3 regions of the Nitratireductor sp. WH36-1 genome follow, and region 2 is predicted to be linked to each of the others. Evidence: riboswitches for the same ligand, from Rfam matches in the RefSeq annotation. Region 2 holds a riboswitch; each other region holds the start of a gene.
The links. Region 2 has a riboswitch for cobalamin ahead of AC4PTT_RS00225 (LLM class flavin-dependent oxidoreductase). Riboswitches for the same ligand answer to the same signal wherever they lie in the genome.

Region 1 (6,603 bases), on a different replicon from region 2:
AGCAGGGCGATCTAAAACTCGATGCCCTTCTGCGCTTTCACACCAGCGGCGAAGTGGTGTTTTACCTGCCCCATTTCGGTGACGAGATCGGCGGCCTCGGTGAGCGCTGGCTTGGCGTTGCGGCCGGTCACGACCACATGAAGGTCGTCGCGCCGGTTGGTCAGCGTGGTCACGACGCGTTCAAGATCGAGATAGTCGTAGCGCAGTGCGATGTTCAGCTCGTCGAGAACGACAAGACCGATCGTCGGATCGGCCATCAGTTCCTCGGCCTTTCCCCACGCCCGCTCGGCGGCGGCGATGTCGCGCTGGAGATCCTGTGTTTCCCAGGTGAAGCCCTCGCCCATTGTGTGCCAGGAGACCTGATCGCCAAAGGCGGCGAAGGCATCCTTCTCACCGCAATGCCATGCGCCCTTGATGAACTGCACGACACCGACGCGGCGGCCATGGCCGAGCATGCGCAGCGCAAGACCGAAGGCAGCGGTGGACTTGCCCTTGCCCGGCCCCGTATTGACGATCAGAAGCCCCTTTTCGACCGTCTTGTCGCGCACCTCGGCATCCTGAACAGCCTTGCGTTTGGCCATCTTTGCCTTGTGGCGCCCGGCTTCGTTTGCGTCGATCTCTCGCATGTCACTTCACTTTCATGGGCAGGCCGGCAACCACCAGCGTGACGCTGTCGGCAGCGGCGGCGACTTTCTGGTTCAGGAACCCCGCCTCATCGCGGAAACGGCGGCCGAGCGGGGTTTCGGGCACGATGCCGAAGCCGACCTCATTGGAAACGAGAACCGTGGTTCCCTCTCTTGCGGCAAGAGCTGCAAGCAGTCGCTCGGCGGCAGGTTTTAGCTCATGGTCGTTGAGAATGAGATTGCTGAGCCACAGGGTGAGGCAATCGACCAGAACCGTTTCGCGGGCCGGCAGGGTTTGAAGCATGCCCGGCAGGTCGAGCGGGGCGTCGTGGGTCTGCCACGCCCCCGCTACTTCCCCCGGCCCCGCCACTGCCCCCTTGCGCCGCGCGCGGTGAATGGCGATGCGTTCGCGCATCTCGTCATCGAAGGCCTGGGCCGTGGCGATGTAGTGCCAGGGCGCGGGCGCGGCTTCGATCAGCGTTTCGGCATGGCGGCTCTTGCCGGAGCGCGCGCCGCCCAGAACGAAATGAAGTGAACGCATCGTCAGATCCGCCGGCTCAGCCGACAAGTTGTCCGGCAAGGAAGGTTATGCCGACACCGACAATGGCGGCGCCAGCAAGCCGGGGCTGCATGGCCTCTACCGCCCAGCCGCGCGAGCGGACGAGAAGATAGACGCCAAGCGCGATGGCGCTTTGGATTGCGGCAAGGCCTGCGAGATAGGCGATGAGCGGCGTCTGTTCGCTGCCGACAATGGCTTCGCCGAAGGCATAGCCATGGAACACGCCGACCACCAGGAACAGAGCGAAGACGAGCATGTGGCTTTCCACGGCCCGACCGCGCGCCAGAAGCCAGCCGCCAGCAAGAACGCTTGCCGCGATGACGATTTCGGCTGCCGGAAGATCGAGCAGCATCAGATGCAGGCCGACGCCGACAAGCGAGCCGGCAACAAAGAGAAGCGGCGCGAAAAGGCTCATGCCGGCGACGGCGGCAAACAGGCCGGCAGCGAGGATGAAGGCCAGATGATCAAGCCCGATCACGGGATGGGCGAGCCCTGAGACCAGCCCTTCGTAAAGGGTCGTGGGCGTCTGCCCGTCCATGGCGTGATGGGCGTGGGCGCTGGTTGCGAAGAGCGATGCAAATGCGAATGCGGAAAAAGTGCGCAGGAAACGCGTGTTCATGTCTGGTCCTTTCCCCTCCACCCGAGGGTTGCGGTGTTTCTTTCAGGCCGTCGGCAGGTTTCCTGGCTCACGGGTCGATGCGCTTTCCAGCCTTCCCAAGGCGTCATGCCTCAGTGGCGATCAGGAAAACGCTCTCCGCTTACAGTTGCGGGGGCAGCCGTGGTCTTGGCGCGATTGCGCCGCACCACGTTCCCTCTGGGTCCGCTTCAGCGGAACCGACAGCGGGCGGAGCATACAAGAATCGCCACGCCCCGCAAACGCTTTGTTGCCCGCATTGACAGACGTGGCGGGCGAGCCGTAAATGCGCAGCAGACGGTCCTTCTCCCGCAATGGAGAGGGCTAAGAGGGAATGCGGTGCGGGCCTTGCCCAATGCCGCAGCTGTCCCCGCAACTGTAAGCGGAGAGCGCACCTGACACGCCACTGGGGTTTGCCCTGGGAAGGCTGGAGAGCGCATCGACCCGTGAGCCAGGAAACCTGCCGTCTGCGAATGAAATCCTGACCGCCTGGCGGGTGTCCCGGGCAAGGAGTGTGCATTGTGACTGCTGACAGCGCCGCTGCGCGCCTTCTCCCGACCATTCATGGTGTCTCTGCCAGTACGCGGCCGCAAAAGGCCCGTGCGCCCCTCACCCGCGTCTTATCGTTCTCCACACTCCATCACCTGAAGGATATCCCATGACCACGAGTTTCGACCGGGTTCCCTGCACCGTCGTGACCGGCTTTCTCGGCGCCGGCAAGACGACGCTGATCCGCAATGTTCTGGAAGGCGCGCATGGCAAGCGGCTGGCGATCATCGTCAACGAGTTCGGCGATGCCGGCATTGATGGTGAGGTGCTGAAGAGCTGCGGGCTGGACAATTGCCCCGAGGAAAACGTTCTCGAACTGGCCAATGGCTGCATCTGCTGCACGGTTGCCGATGATTTCGTGCCGGCGCTCGACCAGATCCTCGCACGTGAGCCGAAGGTCGATCACATTCTGATCGAGACGTCCGGTCTGGCGCTGCCAAAGCCGCTGGTGCAGGCCTTTCAGTGGCCGGCAATCAAGAACCGTGTGACGGTCGATGGCGTGATTGCCGTGGTGGACGGGCCGGCGCTTGCCGACGGTCATGTGGCTGCGGACATGGACGCGCTGGATGCACAGCGCGCAGCCGACGATTCGCTCGACCATGATGATCCGATCGAAGAAGTGTTCGACGACCAGGTGGCCTGCGCTGACCTGATCGTTCTGTCGAAGAACGATCTTCTGGATGAGGAAGCCGCCGGGCGCGCCCGCGCGCGGATTGCGGGGCATCTGTCGCGCAATGTGCAGATCGTGCCGAGCGCGCATGGCAAGGTGGACCCTGCCCTGCTGCTGGGTCTCGGGCTTGCCGTCGAGGACGACATCGAGAACCGCAAGACGCATCACGACGATGCGCATGACCACGAGCACGACGATTTCGATACATTCGTTGTCGATCTGCCATCGGTTCTGCGGCCCGAAGATCTGGAAGCGCGTGTCAATGCGGCGGTGGAGACCGGGGAGGTTCTGCGCCTCAAGGGCTTTGCGCATGTGAAGGGCAAGCCCATGCGCCTGCAGGTGCAGGCGGTTGGTCCGCGCGTGTCGCACCATTACGACCGCCCGTGGAAGGCCGGCGAAGCCGCCGAGACGCGGCTTGTCGTGATCGGCCTCAAGGGCATCGACCGCGCGCGTATCGAAAGCCTTCTCTCGGCCTGATCCGATGCACATCCTCGCCACCACCAGTGCCTCACTCGACGATCTGATCGAGCCTGTCGATCTGCAGCAGTCGCCGGCGGACATGGTGGCGCTGTCGTTCACCGACAGCGATCTGGCGGGGATTGCCTCTGCATGGCAGGCGCAGCGCGAGGCTCTGCCCGCGCTGCGACTTGCCGCGCTGCGCGACCTGAGACACCCCATGTCGGTCGATCTGTGGATCGACAACACGGCAGCGCATGCCCGCGTTATTCTGGTGCGGGTGCTGGGCGGCTATGAGTGGTGGCGCTATGGCTGCGACCGGCTTTCCGCACTGGCCCGGCAAAAGGGCATCGCGCTGGCGCTGCTTCCCGGCGAATGCCATCAGGACGACGCGCGCCTGGCCGAGCGCTCCACCGTTTCGCCGGAAGCGCGCGCGGCGCTGCTCGCCTGCTTCCGCGAAGGCGGACCGGACAATATGCGCGCGCTGACCATGCAGCTTGCGTGCCTTGCGGGGCGGGACATCGAAGCGCCGGAGGCGGAACCGGTGGCCAAGGCCGGTTTCTATGCGCCGGGCCATGGCATTGTCGAAGCGTCGTTCTTCCCGGCCAGTGCGAATGCCGACAGGCCTGTCGTGCCGATCCTCTTTTATCGCTCCATGCTGCTGGCAAGCGATGTTGCGCCCATCGACGCGCTGGTGGAGGCGCTTGAGGAACAGGGGCTGTGTGCGGTTCCCGTTTTCGTTTCCAGCCTGCGTGACCCGGTTGCCGCCGATCTCGTGCGCAACGCCGTGGAGGCGTTGGAGCCGCAGGCGCTTATCACCGCGACGGCCTTTTCGAGCGGCGCGGAGCCCGGCGAAAAAACGCTGTTCGACCGCTTTGGCGTGCCGGTTTTTCAGGTGGTCACCGCCACCACGCGGCGCGAAGCGTGGCAGGAAGGGCAGCGCGGTCTCGCGCCTGCGGACCTCGCCATGCATGTGGTGCTGCCGGAACTCGATGGCCGGCTGATGGCCGGCGCGATTTCCTTCAAGGATGAGGCGGCGCTGGATGAAGGGCTTTCCTTCGGCGTTCAGCGCAACCGGCCCGAACCGGCGCGCATCCGGCAGGTTGCGGCAAGGATCGCCGCCTTTCTGAAGCTCGGTGGCACTCCGGTGGCTGAGCGCCGCATTGTCGTTCTCATCCCGGACTATCCAAGCGCGCCCGGCCGCACCGGCTATGCGGTGGGGCTCGACGTGCCATCGAGCGTGCTCGCCATGCTGCATGACCTTGATGAAGCGGGTTATGCGGTTTCTGGTGTTCCGGAGACCCCAAGGGCGCTGATGCAGCAGCTTGAAGAGCCGTCGGAAGCGCTTTCGCTGGATGAATACCGGTGCGCTTTCGATGCGCTGCCCGAAGAGGCGCGCGAAACACTGCTCGCCACCTGGGGACCGGCGGAAGGCGATGCGGAAGATGGCGTCTTTCCGTTCCGCGCGGCGCGGTTCGGCAATGTCACCGTGGCGCTTGCGCCGGATCGCGGGCGCTCGGCAGACCGACGCGTGGACTATCATGACCCGACGCTTGCACCGCGCCATGCGCTCGTCGCCTTCGGCCACTGGATGCGGGAGGGGCTCGATGCCCATGCGCTGATCCATGTGGGTGCGCATGGCACGCTGGAATGGCTGCCGGGCAAGACCGTGGCGCTGACGGAAACCTGCTTTCCGGAGATCGTGGCTGGTGCGCTGCCGGTGGTCTATCCCTTCATCGTCAGCAATCCGGGTGAAGCGGCGCAGGCCAAGCGCCGGATCGGCGCTGTGACGCTTGGGCATCTGACGCCGCCGCTGGCGGGCGCAGGGCTCTCGCAGGACCAGCAGGAGTTGGAACGGCTGGTGGACGAATATGCGCAGGCCGACGGGCTGGACCGCCGCCGCCGCGACCGGCTGGCGCAGCTGATCGTGGAAACCGCCGAGCGCACCGGTCTGACCCGTGATGCCGGCGTTGAGGACACGGGCGACACGGATGCGGCGCTGATGCAGATCGACGCCTGGCTCTGTGATCTGAAAGATTTCGCCATCAAGGACGGGCTGCACATCTATGGCCGGGGCAGCGGCATGGATGAAGGACCTGAACGCAGCGCCTGCGCGGAGAGCGAAAAGCGCGCGCTTCTGGCCGCACTCGATGCCCGACACATCGCGCCCGGCCCCTCCGGCGCGCCGGCGCGGGGGCGTACCGATGTGTTGCCGACCGGCCGCAACATCTTCACCGCCGATCCGCGCACACTGCCGACGCCGACCGCAACCGCACTGGGCAGGATGGCGGCGGATGAGGCCGTGCGCGGCTATCTGCAGGAGCATGGCGACTGGCCGCGCTCGCTCGTCATCGACCTGTGGGGCAGCGCCAGCCTGCGCACTGGCGGCGAGGAGATCGCACAGGGTCTGGCGCTGATGGGCTGCCGGCCGCAATGGGATCAGGCGACGGGGCGCGTGACGGGGATTGAAGTGCTGCCGCCAGCCAGCCTTGGTCGCCCGCGTATTGACGTGACGTGGCGCATCTCCGGCCTGTTTCGCGACATGTTCCCGACCCAGATCGCGTTGCTCGACACAGCGGTTGCCGCCGTGGCCGCGCGCGACGAAGACGAGAGCGAAAACCCGCTTGCCGCTGCTGCGCGCGTGGCCGGCAAGGCTCCGGCGCGTATTTTCGGTTCCGCTCCGGGCACCTATGGCGCGGGACCGGAAGAAAAGCTTGCGCGCGGAGACTGGCAGGAACGCGCCGAACTCGGGCAGGCCTATCTGGACGCCGGCGCGTTTGCCTTCGGCGGTGCGGAGGGCGAAGGCCGGCGGGAAGACGGCGCGTTTGCGCGGCAGGTGGCGGATGCCGACATGCTCATCCATACGGGCGACGATGCCGGGCGGGACATTCTCGAAGGCTCGGCGGATGTGGCCTTTATCGGCGGGTTCGCGGCGGCGGTGGAAGCGCTGGGCGGCAAGGCTGATCTGGTGGTGCTCGACACGACCGATCCGGAGCGCCCGCGCGCCCGCTCGCTGGCGCAGGCCATTGCCCGCACCGTGCGCGCCCGTGCGGTCAATCCGCGCTTTATCGAAGGGCAGTTGCGCCACGGCCCGCGCGGCGCGGCGGAACTG
Region 2 (6,603 bases):
CGCATTCCGGGGCTCAAGGAAGGCGGCGACTATTTCTATCAGTATGGCCCCGCGCGCCAGCTCGCCGAGAAGCTGCGCAATTTCGAGAAGGGACGGATCTTCATCACCGTCAACTTCCCGAAGACGCCGAATGTGCCGCATCAGTGCGGCATCGCGCCGATGGAAACCACGCTGATGGTGGATGAATATCTGCGCCGCAAGGGCGTGCGCGAGCAGTGCGAGATCGTCTACACCTACCCGACGGTTTCGCAGCTTCTGCGCAACTGCCTGTTCCTGCAGCAGGAAGTGTGTGAGGTGCTGCCGCCGGTGTTCGAAGCCAAGGGCATCAAGTATCAGCGCGGCTTCACGCTAGACTCCGTGGACGCGGGCAAGAAGATCGCCCACTCGGAAGAGGGCGGTGAAGAGGCGTTCGATCTTCTCATGTGCACGCCGCCGATCCGCGCGGTCGATGCGGTTCTGGAAAGCGGCATTTCGCAGGCTCCGAACAATGAGGGCTGGCTGCCCACCGACCGCCAGACGCTGCAGCTCGAAGGCCACCCCAATGCCTACATCATGGGTGACACGGTCGATCTGCCGATCTCCAAGGCCGGCGGTTCCTGTCACAACCAGTGCCCGGTGATCGCCAACAACATCGCCGGCGACATCCGGCTTGGCCGCACGGTCGATGCCTATGACGGCAAGGTTCAGGCCGTGGCGCAGATGGGTCTCGAGGCCGGCATGCCGCTCTGGTACGACTATGACGAGGACGTGCATCCCACCCCGCCGACCAAGGTCGGGGGACTGCTCCGCAAGGCCTTCAATCGCGGGATCTACTGGTCCGTCGCGCGCGGCATCATCTGACATCGGCATCCGGAGGAAAACAATGAACGATACAGTCATGGACACGCCCGAAGCCGCTGCCGGAGCACCGAAAGCGCTCGCCGCAATGGATGGAGCCACCGAGCGCGGGCTCGTGGAGCTTCTCGAGAAGCTTGCACCGCTCCTGCAGGGCCGCCGTCTTCACAATCTGGTCGATCTCGCATCGCTTGCATCCGACGGCGTCGACATGTTCGACGACGCGATGGTGCAGAAACTGATGAAGGCCTATGAGGAAAGCGTGGGCGCTGCGTGGAACGTCGGCAATGCCGCGCGCTATGCCGCGACACAGACCGCACAGGCCCAGGTGCCATCCCTTCTCGGCCTGCTGCGCGTGGCCGGCAATGAGGATGTGCGGCGCGGGCTTTATTTTGCGCTGACCTTTCTGTCGGTTCTCGGCCGGCAGATGAAGGATGACGGCGTCGAATGAGCGCCGATGCGGACCTGGCCGCGCTCTATCAGCGCGGCCTGCGGGATCTGGCCGCCGGGGTTCGCAATGACAGGCGGCTTGTCCCGGCGGATGCCTCAATCACCCGGACGAGCCGCACCTGCGGCAGCACGGTAACGCTTGATGTGCAGTGGCGGGGCGATGCGATTGGCGCGCTTGGATGGCGCACGCGCGCCTGCACACTCGGCATGGCGTCTACCGCCATCGTCGTGCGCCATGCCACTGGAGAGACCTGCGCCGGCGTCGGTGAGATTGCCGGTCTGCTGCACCGCCTTCTGGCGGGAGAAGCGGTCACTTTTCCCGAACCCTGGCGGGATCTCGCCATGTTCGAGGCGGCGCGGGCGTTTCCAAGCCGTTTCGGATCGATCCTGCTGCCGTTCGAGGCAGTCGCCGGCGCATGTGCCGAGCGGGGGCAGCCCGGCACCGCGCTTTGACACGTTCAGAAGGCATGGGTTTTCCAAAGCCCGTTGTGCGGGGGAGGCCTCGGTCAGGCTGCCGTGCTCTGTGTCGGGTATGACGAATGGATCAGCGTTCTGGCGGCCTGTCCGGCGGATTCTGCATAGTCTGCGTCGCGGTGCACCAGAAGCGTTGAGAATACGCCGTCGAGCAGAACCACAATCTGGCGGGCGATCGCCGCAGGATTGTCGATCCCGCTTTCGGCGAGTTCGCCTGAAAGCCAGTTCTCGAATTTCTTCTTGTGGCTCGCGCCGATCACCATGGCTGGGTGTCCCGGCAGATTGGCCAGCTCGGCTGCGGTGCGCAGGAAGCCGCAGCCGCGCCATGCGGGATGGCGCGCGGATCGGGCGACGCCCGTGAAAATCGCCTCAACCCGGTCCGCCACATCGCCTTCAGCACTCCTGAACCAGCTTTCGAACAGATCGAGATTTGGCTGGTCGCGGGAACTGAGATACTCGGCGACGAGGTCATCCTTGCTTCTGAAATGATAGTAGAAGGTCTTCTTGGTTACGCCCGCTTCCTCTGCAACGGCATCGACGCTGACGGCGCGAATCCCTTCCCGATAGAACAGCTTGCTTGCTGCATCGACGACCCGTTCGCGGGCCGGTTTGGGCTTGTGCTGTTTCGTGTTCATCGGATGCCGCAACCATGTATACTAACCAGTGAGTTTCCATGCAGCGTGCCCGGTCCTAGCCTTTCTGTCAATTCAACTGGAGAGGCAGGAAAATGCAGAACACCGTGCTTTGCGAAAGGAAGGGGCGTATCGCGCTTCTGACGCTGAACCGCCCGTCGAAACTGAACGCTCTGAACTACGCGACCAATGATCGGCTGCTGTCGCTGCTCGATGAGATCGAGGCGGATGAGGCAATCGGCGCCGTGGTGGTGACAGGGGCGGGGGATCGGGCGTTTTCGGCTGGCGGAGACATACATGAATTCGCCGAGAGCATAAGGCAGGGCGCAGAAGAAGCGGTGCGCGCCTTCTGTCGTCGCGGCCAGCAGATGACGGCGCGCTTCGAGGCGTTTCCCAAGCCGGTGATTGCGGCGGTCAATGGCATCGCCTTCGGGGGCGGCTGCGAGATCACCGAAGCGGTGCATCTGGCGGTTGCCTCCGAGCAGGCGATTTTCGCGAAACCGGAGATCAATATCGGCATTCCGCCGACATTTGGCGGCACGCAGCGCCTGTCGCGACTGGCGGGGCGAAAGCGCGCGCTGGAACTGCTCCTGACGGGAGATACGTTCGGGCCGCAGCGCGCCCATGAGCTGGGGCTGGTGAACAGGGTGGTGCCTGCGGAAGATCTGCTTCCTGCGGCGTTTGAGCTGGCGGAGCGCATCCTGCAGCATTCGCCACTGGCGGCCGCCCGGATCATATCGGCCGTGACGCGGGGCATAAACACGACGATTGAAGAGGGGCTTCTGATCGAGCGCGAACAGTTTGCCCGCATGTGCGCGACGGCAGATGTGCATGAAGGGCTCGACGCATGGATCGAACGGCGTACGCCCGTCTATCAGGGAAGGTGAAGCAGATGACGCGTTACACCGGTTTCACCAAGGAGATCTGGGAGGCGTTTCGGGCGGATGCACGGCCGGGGCCGGTCCAGATGCTCAATCTCATCAAGCTGCGTGAGCGGGCGGATTATCCGGATGGCCGGGTGGCAAGCGGTCGGGACGCCTATGCGGAATACAGCCGGATCAGCGCGCCCGTTCTGGAACGGCTGGGCGGGCGCATCGTCTGGCGGGGCGGTTTCGAGCTGATGCTGATCGGCCCGCAGGCAGAGGCGTGGGACATCTGCTTCATTGCCGAATATCCATCGGTCGGCGCGTTTGCGCAGATGATGCGCGACCCGGCCTACCATGAAGCGCTGCCGCATCGTCAGGCCGGCGTTACGGACAGTCGGCTCATCCGCTTCGCCCCGCAGCCCGGCGGTGTGAATTTCGCCGGGGGCTGAAGGCGACTTCCGGTTGCTAGAGCCCTGATCCTAGAGCAGTTTGTAGAACTTCTCGAAGGCGAGATAGGTCGACTTCACGTGCTGCCGGGCAAGCCATGATCGAGGCGCTCTCCTCATCGCTTGCGCGAATGGTGGCCTTGGCGAACCGGTGCATGTTGCGGCAAGCCAGCTGCGCGTCGGCCGTTCTTTCGCGCAAACGCCATTCGCGGTTGCGTCGCGGTTCCTTCGCGGATAGGGTCGCCGCCGCATGCGGTTCCGCCTTTCGCGGATGAAAAGGGAACCCGGTGCGGTCTGCCTGACAGACCAATTCCGGGACTGCCCTCGCAACTGTAAGCGGCAAGTTCTTTCCAATGCCACTGGCGAAAGCCGGGAAGGCGGACCGAACGTTCGAGCCGCGAGTCAGGAGACCTGCCTCATGCATAGACCATGAACGCCGGACGAGGTGCGCCGGCAGGAGGCCCAGAATGCATGCAGGCGCTTTGCCGGCAACGAGTCCGTCTATCGAGACGTCACGTCTCCGATCCGTTTCCCGATTTCCTTCGGCGCAGGCCGAATTCATTCGACTGATCCCGGGCAGCGTCACGCCTGACCGCGAGACCCGCCATGCGCGTTGATCTGGCAGGCTTTGCCCGCGAAGGCGCGCTTGGCGACCACCGGGCGCTGATGCGCCTTGTCGAACGGGCGGACGCGCTTGGTTTCGGCGGCATCTGGTTCAACGAATTTCATTTCGGTCGCGAAACGCTGCCCTATCCGTCCACATTGCTGCTTGGCGCGGAGGTGCTGGCGCGCACGGAGAGGCTGCGGTTCGGCACGTCGATCCTCGTTTTGCCGCTCTATCATCCGCTGCTGCTTGCCGAGCAGATCGCGCAGCTCGATTTTCAGAGCGGCGGGCGTATGGATGTGGGGATCGGGCGCGGCACCGAGCCCGGCACATTCACCGCGCTCGAGATTTCGCGCGATGACGCATCAAGGCGGTTTGCCGAAGCGCTGAGGATCATGATCGACGCCTGGACGAAGCCACATTGTTCGGCGGATGGCGGGCCGTGGCATTTTTCCAACGTCTCCGTCGGGCCGCCGCCGGTGCAAAAGCCGCATCCGCCGATCTATGTCGCCGGCGTCTCGGAAGAGACGGTCGACATCGCCGCCGGGAACGGTTTTCCGCTTCTTTTGAGCCTTGAACCCAATGAAGCACGGCAATTGCCCGTGTTTCATGCAGCACTTGATCGCCATGGTGGATCGCGCGCGCCGCTCGTTGCTTCATCGCTGTCGCGTTATGTGATGATCGCGCCGACCCGGGCGGAGGCCATGGAGCGGGTCGATGCGCTTCTGGAAAAGCTCAATGCACGGCGCACGGCACGGGCGCTGGAGCGTGGAATGCAGCCGCCTGCGCCGCGTGATCGCGCTGCCATGCTGGCGGATTTCACCATCGCCGGAACGCCCGAGGATTGCCTTGCGCAATTGCGCGCGCTCTCGGCGGAGACCGGCGCGAACAGCATTCGCTGCCTGTTCAGCGCCAACGGTCTGATTGCCAACGATGTGGCGCTCGCCGGCATGGAACTGTTTGCAGCGGAGGTCATGCCAGCGCTCGGCCAGCCAGACCGATCCCTATCCCAAGTTGAAAGCGCCGGCGGCATGCCGGCCATACAAGGAGTGAATTGATGTCGCGATTAACCGGTCTGCGCGGGCTTGCGGTCGCAGGTTTCGTTCTGGTGTCTGCGCCCGCCTTTGCCGATGAGGCGGGCTTTCCCTACACGGATGAGAATTGCGGCTACACCACCACCTATGACGCGCCGCCGGCGCGGGCGGTGACGGTGAGCAACAACGCCACGGAGATGATGCTGGCGCTTGGTCTGGAAGACCGCATGGCCGGGACCTCCTATATGGCGAACCTCAAGATCAGCCCCCAATACGAGGCGGCGTACAACACGGTTCCCGTGCTTTCACCGCTGGTCGCCACCACCGAACAGCTGATCGAGGCGGAGGCCGATTTCGTCTATGCCGGTTATCCGGACGGGTTCAGCGAAAGCCGCCACACGCGCGATCAGCTTCACGATCTGGGCATGAAAACCCGCCTCAACACCGAGGGCTGCAATCTCGGCAAGTTCGGGTTTGAAGAGCTCTATGCGGAAATCCGCTCCATGTCGGCAATCTTCGGCGTGCGCGAGCGCGGCGAGGCTTTGATCGCCGACATCGAGGAGCGCCTTTCCGAGGTGGAAGCAAAGCTCGATGGCGTTGAGGCCATGCCGGTTTTCATCTTCAATGGCGGCGAATCCGCACCGCGCGCCGTGCTCGGCAACACCATGCTTTCGCATGTGGTCGAGCGGGCCGGCGGGGCGAATATCTTTGGCGACGTGGCAAACCGCTATGGCCAGGTCTCCTGGGAGCAGATCGCCGAACGCGCGCCTGAATACATCGTTGTCTATTATTCAGGCACGGCCGGTGGCCAGGTGGTCGGCGATCCGGCCGGTGAGCTGGGGCAGGCGCGCATCGAGATCCTGAAGGCCAACCCGACGGTGGAGAATGTGCCCGGCATTGCGGGCGAGAAATTCGTCACCATCGATTCCGTCTGGGGACAGCCGGGGCCGAGCTCCATCGATGCGGTGGAAAAGCTCGCACGGGCATTCCATCCCGACCGGATCGAAAAGTAGCCGGCTTAGATACGGTTTCTAACGATGCATGCACCGGCCTCCAGAAAGGAAAAGGCGAACAGCCATGAAGCGCTGATCGCCATCCTCCAGTCCGCGCCGCCCGCGCGGGGCGGGGCCGTGCAGCATGGTCTTGAGGGTGTGGCGTCGCGGCGTGGCGTTACCGGCTATGCGCTGGTCATCGTCCTGATGGTTGCGCTGCTTCTCGGCGTTTCTCTTGCCGGGCTGATGCTTGGCTCGGTGCATATTCCCG
Region 3 (6,603 bases), 910 kb from region 2:
TTCTACATCCTGTCCACGATCGGCATTGAGCTGAACGCGTTTCAGGCGGGTGTATTTGCGCTGGCGGTCTTCTGCTCCTCGCATGTGGGTGAAATCGTGCGCGGCGCGCTGCAGGCCATTCCGCCCGGGCAGACAGAAGCGGCCAAGGCCATCGGCCTCACCTTCAGCCAGACCTTCACTTCGGTTCTGTGGCCGCAGGCGCTGCGCCAGATGCTGCCCACCTGGGTGAACACGGCTGCGGAGATGGTCAAGGCGTCCACGCTTCTGTCCGTCATCGGCGTGGCCGAGCTTCTGCTCCGCACGCAGGAGATCATCTCCCGCAATTTCATGAGCCTGGAGTTCTATTTCCTGGCCGGCCTTCTCTACTTCGCCATCAATTACGCCATCGAGCGCTTCGGCAAATATGTCGAGCGCAAGGTGTCTGTTCCATCCTGAGAGTACCCGACATGACGAAGAACCTTCTTGAAATTCAGGCCCTGCGCAAGCGCTACGGTTCGGTGGAGGTGCTCAAGGGCGTCGACTGCACCATGCAGCAGGGCGAGGTGATCTCGATCATCGGTTCGTCGGGCTCCGGCAAGACAACCATGCTGCGCTGCATCAACATGCTGGAGGATTTTCAGGGCGGCCGCATCCTCATCGATGGCGAACCCATCGGCTATGAAGAGCGCAACGGCGTGCGCGTTCGCAAGAGCGAGAAGGAAATCGCCCGCCAGCGCGCGCTGACGGGCATGGCCTTCCAGCAGTTCAACCTGTTCCCGCACATGACCGCAGCATCCAATGTCATGCTCGGCCTGATCAAGGTGAAGAAGATGGCGCGCGACGAGGCGCGCAGCGTCGCGGAAAAATGGCTCGAGCGCGTCGGTCTCGGCCAGCGCGCGGATCACTACCCCGGCCAGCTGTCCGGCGGTCAGCAGCAGCGCGTGGCCATCGCCCGCGCCATCGCCATGAACCCGCGCCTCATGCTCTTTGATGAGGTAACGTCTGCGCTAGATCCCGAACTGGTGGGCGAAGTGCTTCAGGTGATCAAGGATCTGGCTGCCGATGGCATGAGCATGCTTCTGGTCACCCACGAAATGCGCTTCGCTTTCGAGGTTTCCTCCCGCGTCATCTTCATGAACCAGGGGGTAATCGGCGAGGAGGGGGATCCGAAGGTGATGTTCCTGAAGCCGCAGACCGAACGCCTTGCCGAATTCCTCAAGACGTCGAGCTTCGCCTGAGATCTTGACCAACTGCCGGCGGCGCGCCTGAGCGCCCGGCGGAAAATCTGGCGCCTGCCACGCACAGAATGATGGCGGCGGTGACCGACGGGCTGGATGCGGCCACGCTTGCCCGCCATGCGCTTGAGAGGGACGTGGTGCTCGCGCCCGGAAACGCCTTCAGCCTGTCAGGCTCGGCCTGCGGGTTCCTGCGTTTCAACGTTGCTCAATGCGACGATGAACGGATTTTTTCCGTTCTGGAGGAGATCACACGCGTGCCGTAGAGCCATGCCCAAAGCGGCGTTGCGAATAATCCAGCAGTTTGTTTCTGCTTTCCCCGGAAACAATATATTGACTTCATATATCCAGAAGATACCAACTGTAGGGGTTATGGTTCTTTCGATTCCTCGTGGGATCGGAAGTGAAAAGGGAAGCCGGTGCGCCTCTGGGCAAGGCCGGCGCTGCCCCCGCAACTGTAAGCAGCGAGCCGCTTTCACTTTGTGTCACTGATGCCCCAGCGCATCGGGAAGGCCGGAAAGCGGTGATGACCTGCGAGCCAGGAGACCTGCCATGACGAAATAAACGTCCACGGGCGGGGTGTCCCGGTGGTGCGTGTGTCGCCACGGCAATGCCGTCGCGCCGCATGTCTCCGCGCCCCCGTCCAACCGCCACGGGGGTCTACATGCCGGCGACTGAAGCACAACACACCACTGAAGCACAAAACACCAACGGCACCGCCACGGTTCCGCATTCCACTGCAAACACCGAAACTACATCTCTTGAACCGGGTTACCGCGTCATCCGCCGTAGTGGCGGTGTAACACCGTTCGATCCGGCAAAGATCGCGGTGGCGCTGACCAAGGCGTTTCTGGCGGTTGAGGGTTCCACCGCCGCTGGCTCGCGCCGTGTCCATGAAATTGTCGAGGAGCTTGCCGTACAGGTCGTGTCCGCGCTCACGCGCCGGGCCGATGCCGACCGTCTGTTCCACATCGAGGAAATTCAGGATCAGGTGGAACTCGCCCTCATGCGTGGCGAGCATCATCGGGTTGCCCGCGCCTATGTGCTCTATCGCGAGGAGCGCGCCCGCGAACGCGCCGCCGGGACGGCCAGTGTGGAAGCCCCGCAATCCGCCCTGCAGATGACGGCGGATGACGGAACGCTGGTTCCGCTGGACGAAGCGCGGCTTGCCGCAATCGTCGAAGAAGCCTGTGCCGGCCTCAAGACCGTTTCCGCCGAACCGATCCTCACGGAAGCCCGCCGCAATCTCTATGACGGCATCCGTCAGGACGAGCTGTCGCTTGCGCCCATCCTTGCCGCCCGCACGCTGGTGGAGCAGGAGCCTGACTATGCGTTCGTCTCCGCGCGTCTTCTGCTCGACAAATTGCGGCGCGAGGCTTTGACCTTTGTGGCCGGCAGGTCCGAGCAGGCGACGCAGGCCGAAATGGCGGAGCGCTATGCAAGCTATTTCCCCGACTTTATCGCGAGCGGCATTGCCAGCGAGCTCATCGACCCCGAGCTTGCCCGTTTCGATCTGGCGCGCCTTGGCGCGGCGCTCAGGCCGGAGCGTGATCTGAACTTCCAGTTCCTTGGCCTCCAGACGCTCTACGACCGCTATTTCCTTCATGCCGGGGGCATTCGGTTCGAGTTGCCGCAGGCGTTCTTCATGCGTGTCGCCATGGGGCTTGCCGTGCGCGAGATCGACCGCGAGGCGCGCGCCATCGAGTTCTATGACCTTCTGTCGTCCTTCGACTTCATGGCCTCCACGCCCACCCTGTTCAATTCCGGCACGCTGCGCCCGCAGCTTTCTTCCTGCTTCCTCACCACGGTGGCTGACGATCTCGACGGCATCTTCAAGGCGGTGAAGGACAATGCGCTGCTTGCCAAATATTCCGGCGGTCTCGGCAATGACTGGACGCCGGTGCGCGGTCTCGGCGCGCATATCAAGGGCACCAATGGCGAGAGCCAGGGCGTCGTGCCGTTCCTCAAGGTCGCCAATGACACGGCCATCGCCGTCAACCAGGGCGGCAAGCGCAAGGGCGCCGTCTGCGCCTATCTGGAGAGCTGGCACATCGACATCGAGGAGTTCCTCGATCTGCGAAAGAACACCGGCGACGACCGCCGCCGCACGCATGACATGAACACGGCCAACTGGGTGCCGGACCTGTTCATGGAACGCGTCGAGGCGGACGGTTCGTGGACGCTGTTTTCGCCTGACGAGACGCCCGACCTGCACGATCTTTATGGCAAGGCGTTTCGCGCTGCCTACGAGGTCTATGAGGCAAAGGCGGAAGCCGGTGAACTGCGTGTCTTCAAAACCGTGCGCGCGGTCGATCTGTGGCGGCGCATGCTCACCATGCTGTTCGAGACCGGCCATCCCTGGATCACCTTCAAGGACCCGTGCAACATCCGTTCGCCGCAGGGCCATGTGGGCGTCGTTCACTCATCCAATCTGTGCACGGAAATCACGCTCAACACGTCCAGGAATGAGGTGGCCGTCTGCAATCTGGGTTCGGTGAACCTCGTCAATCACATTGCCGATGGCGTGCTCGATCTGGCGCGGCTGGCGCGCACGGTCGGCACCGCCATGCGCATGCTCGACAATGTCATCGACATCAATTTCTACACCATTCCCGAGGCGCGCCATTCCAATCTGCGCCATCGCCCGGTCGGTCTCGGCCTGATGGGCTTTCAGGATGCCCTGCAAAAGCTGCGCATTCCCTATCAGAGTGAACAGGCGGTCGCCTTTGCCGATATGAGCATGGAGGCAATCGGCTATCATGCGATTGCCGCTTCGGTGGAACTTGCCGCCGAGCGCGGGCGCTATGCCAGCTTTGACGGTTCGCTCTGGTCGAAGGGCATTCTGCCGATCGATTCCATCCGGCTTCTGGAAGAAGCGCGACCGGGCGTTGAGATGGACAGTGCGGCAACGCTTGACTGGGAGAGCCTGCGCAAGCGGGTGAAGAAAACCGGCATGCGCAATTCCAATTGCATGGCCATCGCGCCCACCGCCACCATCTCCAATATCTGCGGCGTGTCCCAGTCCATCGAGCCCGCCTATCAGAATCTGTTCGTCAAATCGAACATGTCGGGCGATTTCACCGTGGTGAACGCGGCGCTGATTCACGATCTGAAAGAGCGCGGCCTGTGGGATGAGGTCATGATGTCGGACCTCAAATATTTCGATGGGTCCGTCGGTCAGATAGACCGCGTGCCGGATGATCTGAAGGCGCTCTATGCGACCGCGTTCGAGATCGATTCCGCCTGGCTGATCGAGGCCGCCTCGCGCCGCCAGAAATGGATCGATCAGGCCCAGTCGCTCAATCTGTACATCGCCAATCCGAGTGGAAAGAAGCTGGACGAACTCTACCGGCTGGCATGGCGTAAGGGCCTGAAGACGACCTATTACCTGCGCTCGCGCTCGGCCACCCATGTGGAGAAATCCACGCTCAAGGGAACCGACGGCAAGCTCAACGCCGTCGCCGCCACGAGCGTTCCTGCTGCGCCCATCGCCATCGATCCGAACGCCGCATGGGGCAGGGCCTGCGCCATCGACGATCCCGAGTGCGAAGCCTGCCAGTAGCCCGGCCTTCGCATCTCCCGCTCCGCGCCCCAACCCTCATCGTGAGCCTGAGCCCCCCCTCATCCTGAGCCCCCCACCTTCATCCTGAGCCTGTCGAAGGACGAAGGTGGGTACGTAGCGCCCAAACCCAATCGGAAGACAAAAAAATGCTGAACTGGAACGAACAATCGCAGCCCGCCACTGCCGCGAACCCTGCCGCTGACGAGGCCGACGCCACGGGCCTCGGCGAGATCGAGCGCGGGGCGGCCCGCGTCTCGGTGGATGACAAGCGCATGATCAACGCGCGCGCCGACGTCAACCAGCTCCTGCCGCTCAAATATCGCTGGGCCTGGGAGAAATATCTCGCCGGCTGCAACAATCACTGGATGCCCACCGAGGTCTCCATGCAGGCCGACATTGCGCTCTGGAAATCGCGCGATGGCCTGACCGAAGACGAGCGGCGCATGATCAAGCGCAATCTCGGTTTCTTCGCCGCCTCTGAATCCCTTGTCGCCAACAACATCGTTCTGGCGATCTACCGGCACCTCACCAATCCCGAATGCCGGCAATATCTGCTGCGTCAGGCCTTCGAGGAGGCGATCCACACGCACACTTTCCAGTACATCGTGGAAAGCCTGTCGCTGGACGAGGGCGAGCTGTTCAACATGTATCGCGAAGTGCCCTCCATCACCGACAAGGCGGCATGGGCGCTCGACTTCACGCAGCATCTGGACGATCCCGAATTCAGGACCGGCACGCCGGAGGCCGATCAGGCGTTCCTGCGTGACCTCGTGGCCTTCTATGTCATCTTCGAGGGCATGTGGTTCTACACCGGCTTCGCACAGATCCTGTCGCTTGGCCGCCGCAACAAGATGGTCGGCATCGCCGAGCAGTATCAATACATCCTGCGCGATGAATCGATCCATCTGAACTTCGGCATCGACGTCATCAACCAGATCCGCATCGAGAACCCGCATCTTTGGACGCCCGCCTTTCAGGACGAGGTGCGGGGCATGATCGCGCATGCTGCCGAACTGGAAGCATCCTACGGGCGGGATACGATGCCGCGCGGCTTTCTCGGTCTCAACGCGGCGCTGTGCGAACAGTACATGCACTTCATCGCAAACCGCCGCTGCGCCCAGCTTGGCCTGGCTCCGGTCTTCGCCGAAACCGAAAACCCGTTCCCGTGGATGAGCGAGGCGATGGATCTGAAGAAGGAAAAGAACTTCTTCGAAACCCGCGTCATCGAATATCAGAACGGCGGCGCGCTGAGCTGGGACTGATCCATGGCGTATGACGCAACCAGAATGAAGCTGTTGCGCGCGGGGTCGATCCCCGCGCAGCAGCGCGCTTTCATGGAGTGGCTTTTGAGCCTCCCGGGCGATGCCGATCTCGAATATGCAGCGCGCCGCCAGCTTGCCGAGATCGACCGGCGGCTGCCGAACCACCCGGAAGTGCAATATCTGCGCCTGCTCCTGAGCGCCTTTTCCGGCTCCGACACGATGCAGTGATTTTCTCGCTTGACCTTCCATTGACTGGAAGGTTTAGAAGCGCAATCCTGAACAATAGTCATTCAGGGTGAAAGCGATGAATACCCTTCCTGCCGGCACGTCTTCGGCCAATGTAAAACGCTTCCGCATCGAGGGACTGAGCTGCGCTTCCTGCGTCAAACGCGCGGAGAAGGCGATTGCCGCCGTCGATGGCGTTGAAAGCGCCTCGGTCAATCTGGCGACCGAGACGGCTGATGTGGCGGTGCATCCCGGCGTTGATTTTTCCAGCATCGTCAGTGCGGTGGAACGTGCCGGCTATGGCGTGCCGGAGAGCCATCTCGATATCGGCATCGAGGGC

Region 1: another riboswitch for cobalamin. It lies ahead of cobW (cobalamin biosynthesis protein CobW); the one in region 2 lies ahead of AC4PTT_RS00225 (LLM class flavin-dependent oxidoreductase).
Region 3: another riboswitch for cobalamin. It lies ahead of AC4PTT_RS04640 (ribonucleoside-diphosphate reductase subunit alpha); the one in region 2 lies ahead of AC4PTT_RS00225 (LLM class flavin-dependent oxidoreductase).

The regions. Positions count from the first base shown of each region.
Region 1 covers NZ_JBZXDP010000002.1:633,951-640,553, forward strand. The annotation lists gene cobO (cob(I)yrinic acid a,c-diamide adenosyltransferase) at 12-626, opposite strand; gene cobU (bifunctional adenosylcobinamide kinase/adenosylcobinamide-phosphate guanylyltransferase) at 628-1,164, opposite strand; gene AC4PTT_RS22115 (HupE/UreJ family protein) at 1,181-1,801, opposite strand; cobalamin riboswitch at 1,837-2,036, opposite strand; cobalamin riboswitch at 2,098-2,298, shown strand; gene cobW (cobalamin biosynthesis protein CobW) at 2,475-3,512, shown strand; gene cobN (cobaltochelatase subunit CobN) at 3,517-6,603, shown strand, end outside.
Region 2 covers NZ_CM178970.1:49,112-55,714, reverse strand. The annotation lists gene AC4PTT_RS00255 (NAD(P)/FAD-dependent oxidoreductase) at 1-840, shown strand, start outside; gene AC4PTT_RS00250 (DUF1641 domain-containing protein) at 863-1,285, shown strand; gene AC4PTT_RS00245 (iron-sulfur cluster assembly scaffold protein) at 1,282-1,737, shown strand; gene AC4PTT_RS00240 (TetR/AcrR family transcriptional regulator) at 1,791-2,393, opposite strand; gene AC4PTT_RS00235 (crotonase/enoyl-CoA hydratase family protein) at 2,486-3,277, shown strand; gene AC4PTT_RS00230 (DUF1330 domain-containing protein) at 3,283-3,705, shown strand; cobalamin riboswitch at 3,939-4,135, shown strand; gene AC4PTT_RS00225 (LLM class flavin-dependent oxidoreductase) at 4,309-5,364, shown strand; gene AC4PTT_RS00220 (ABC transporter substrate-binding protein) at 5,364-6,353, shown strand; gene AC4PTT_RS00215 (FecCD family ABC transporter permease) at 6,378-6,603, shown strand, end outside.
Region 3 covers NZ_CM178970.1:955,402-962,004, forward strand. The annotation lists gene AC4PTT_RS04625 (amino acid ABC transporter permease) at 1-435, shown strand, start outside; gene AC4PTT_RS04630 (amino acid ABC transporter ATP-binding protein) at 447-1,217, shown strand; partial or broken gene AC4PTT_RS04635 (PLP-dependent aminotransferase family protein) at 1,304-1,480, shown strand; cobalamin riboswitch at 1,571-1,783, shown strand; gene AC4PTT_RS04640 (ribonucleoside-diphosphate reductase subunit alpha) at 1,879-4,776, shown strand; gene AC4PTT_RS04645 (ribonucleotide-diphosphate reductase subunit beta) at 4,923-6,038, shown strand; gene AC4PTT_RS04650 (hypothetical protein) at 6,042-6,266, shown strand; gene AC4PTT_RS04655 (heavy metal translocating P-type ATPase) at 6,343-6,603, shown strand, end outside.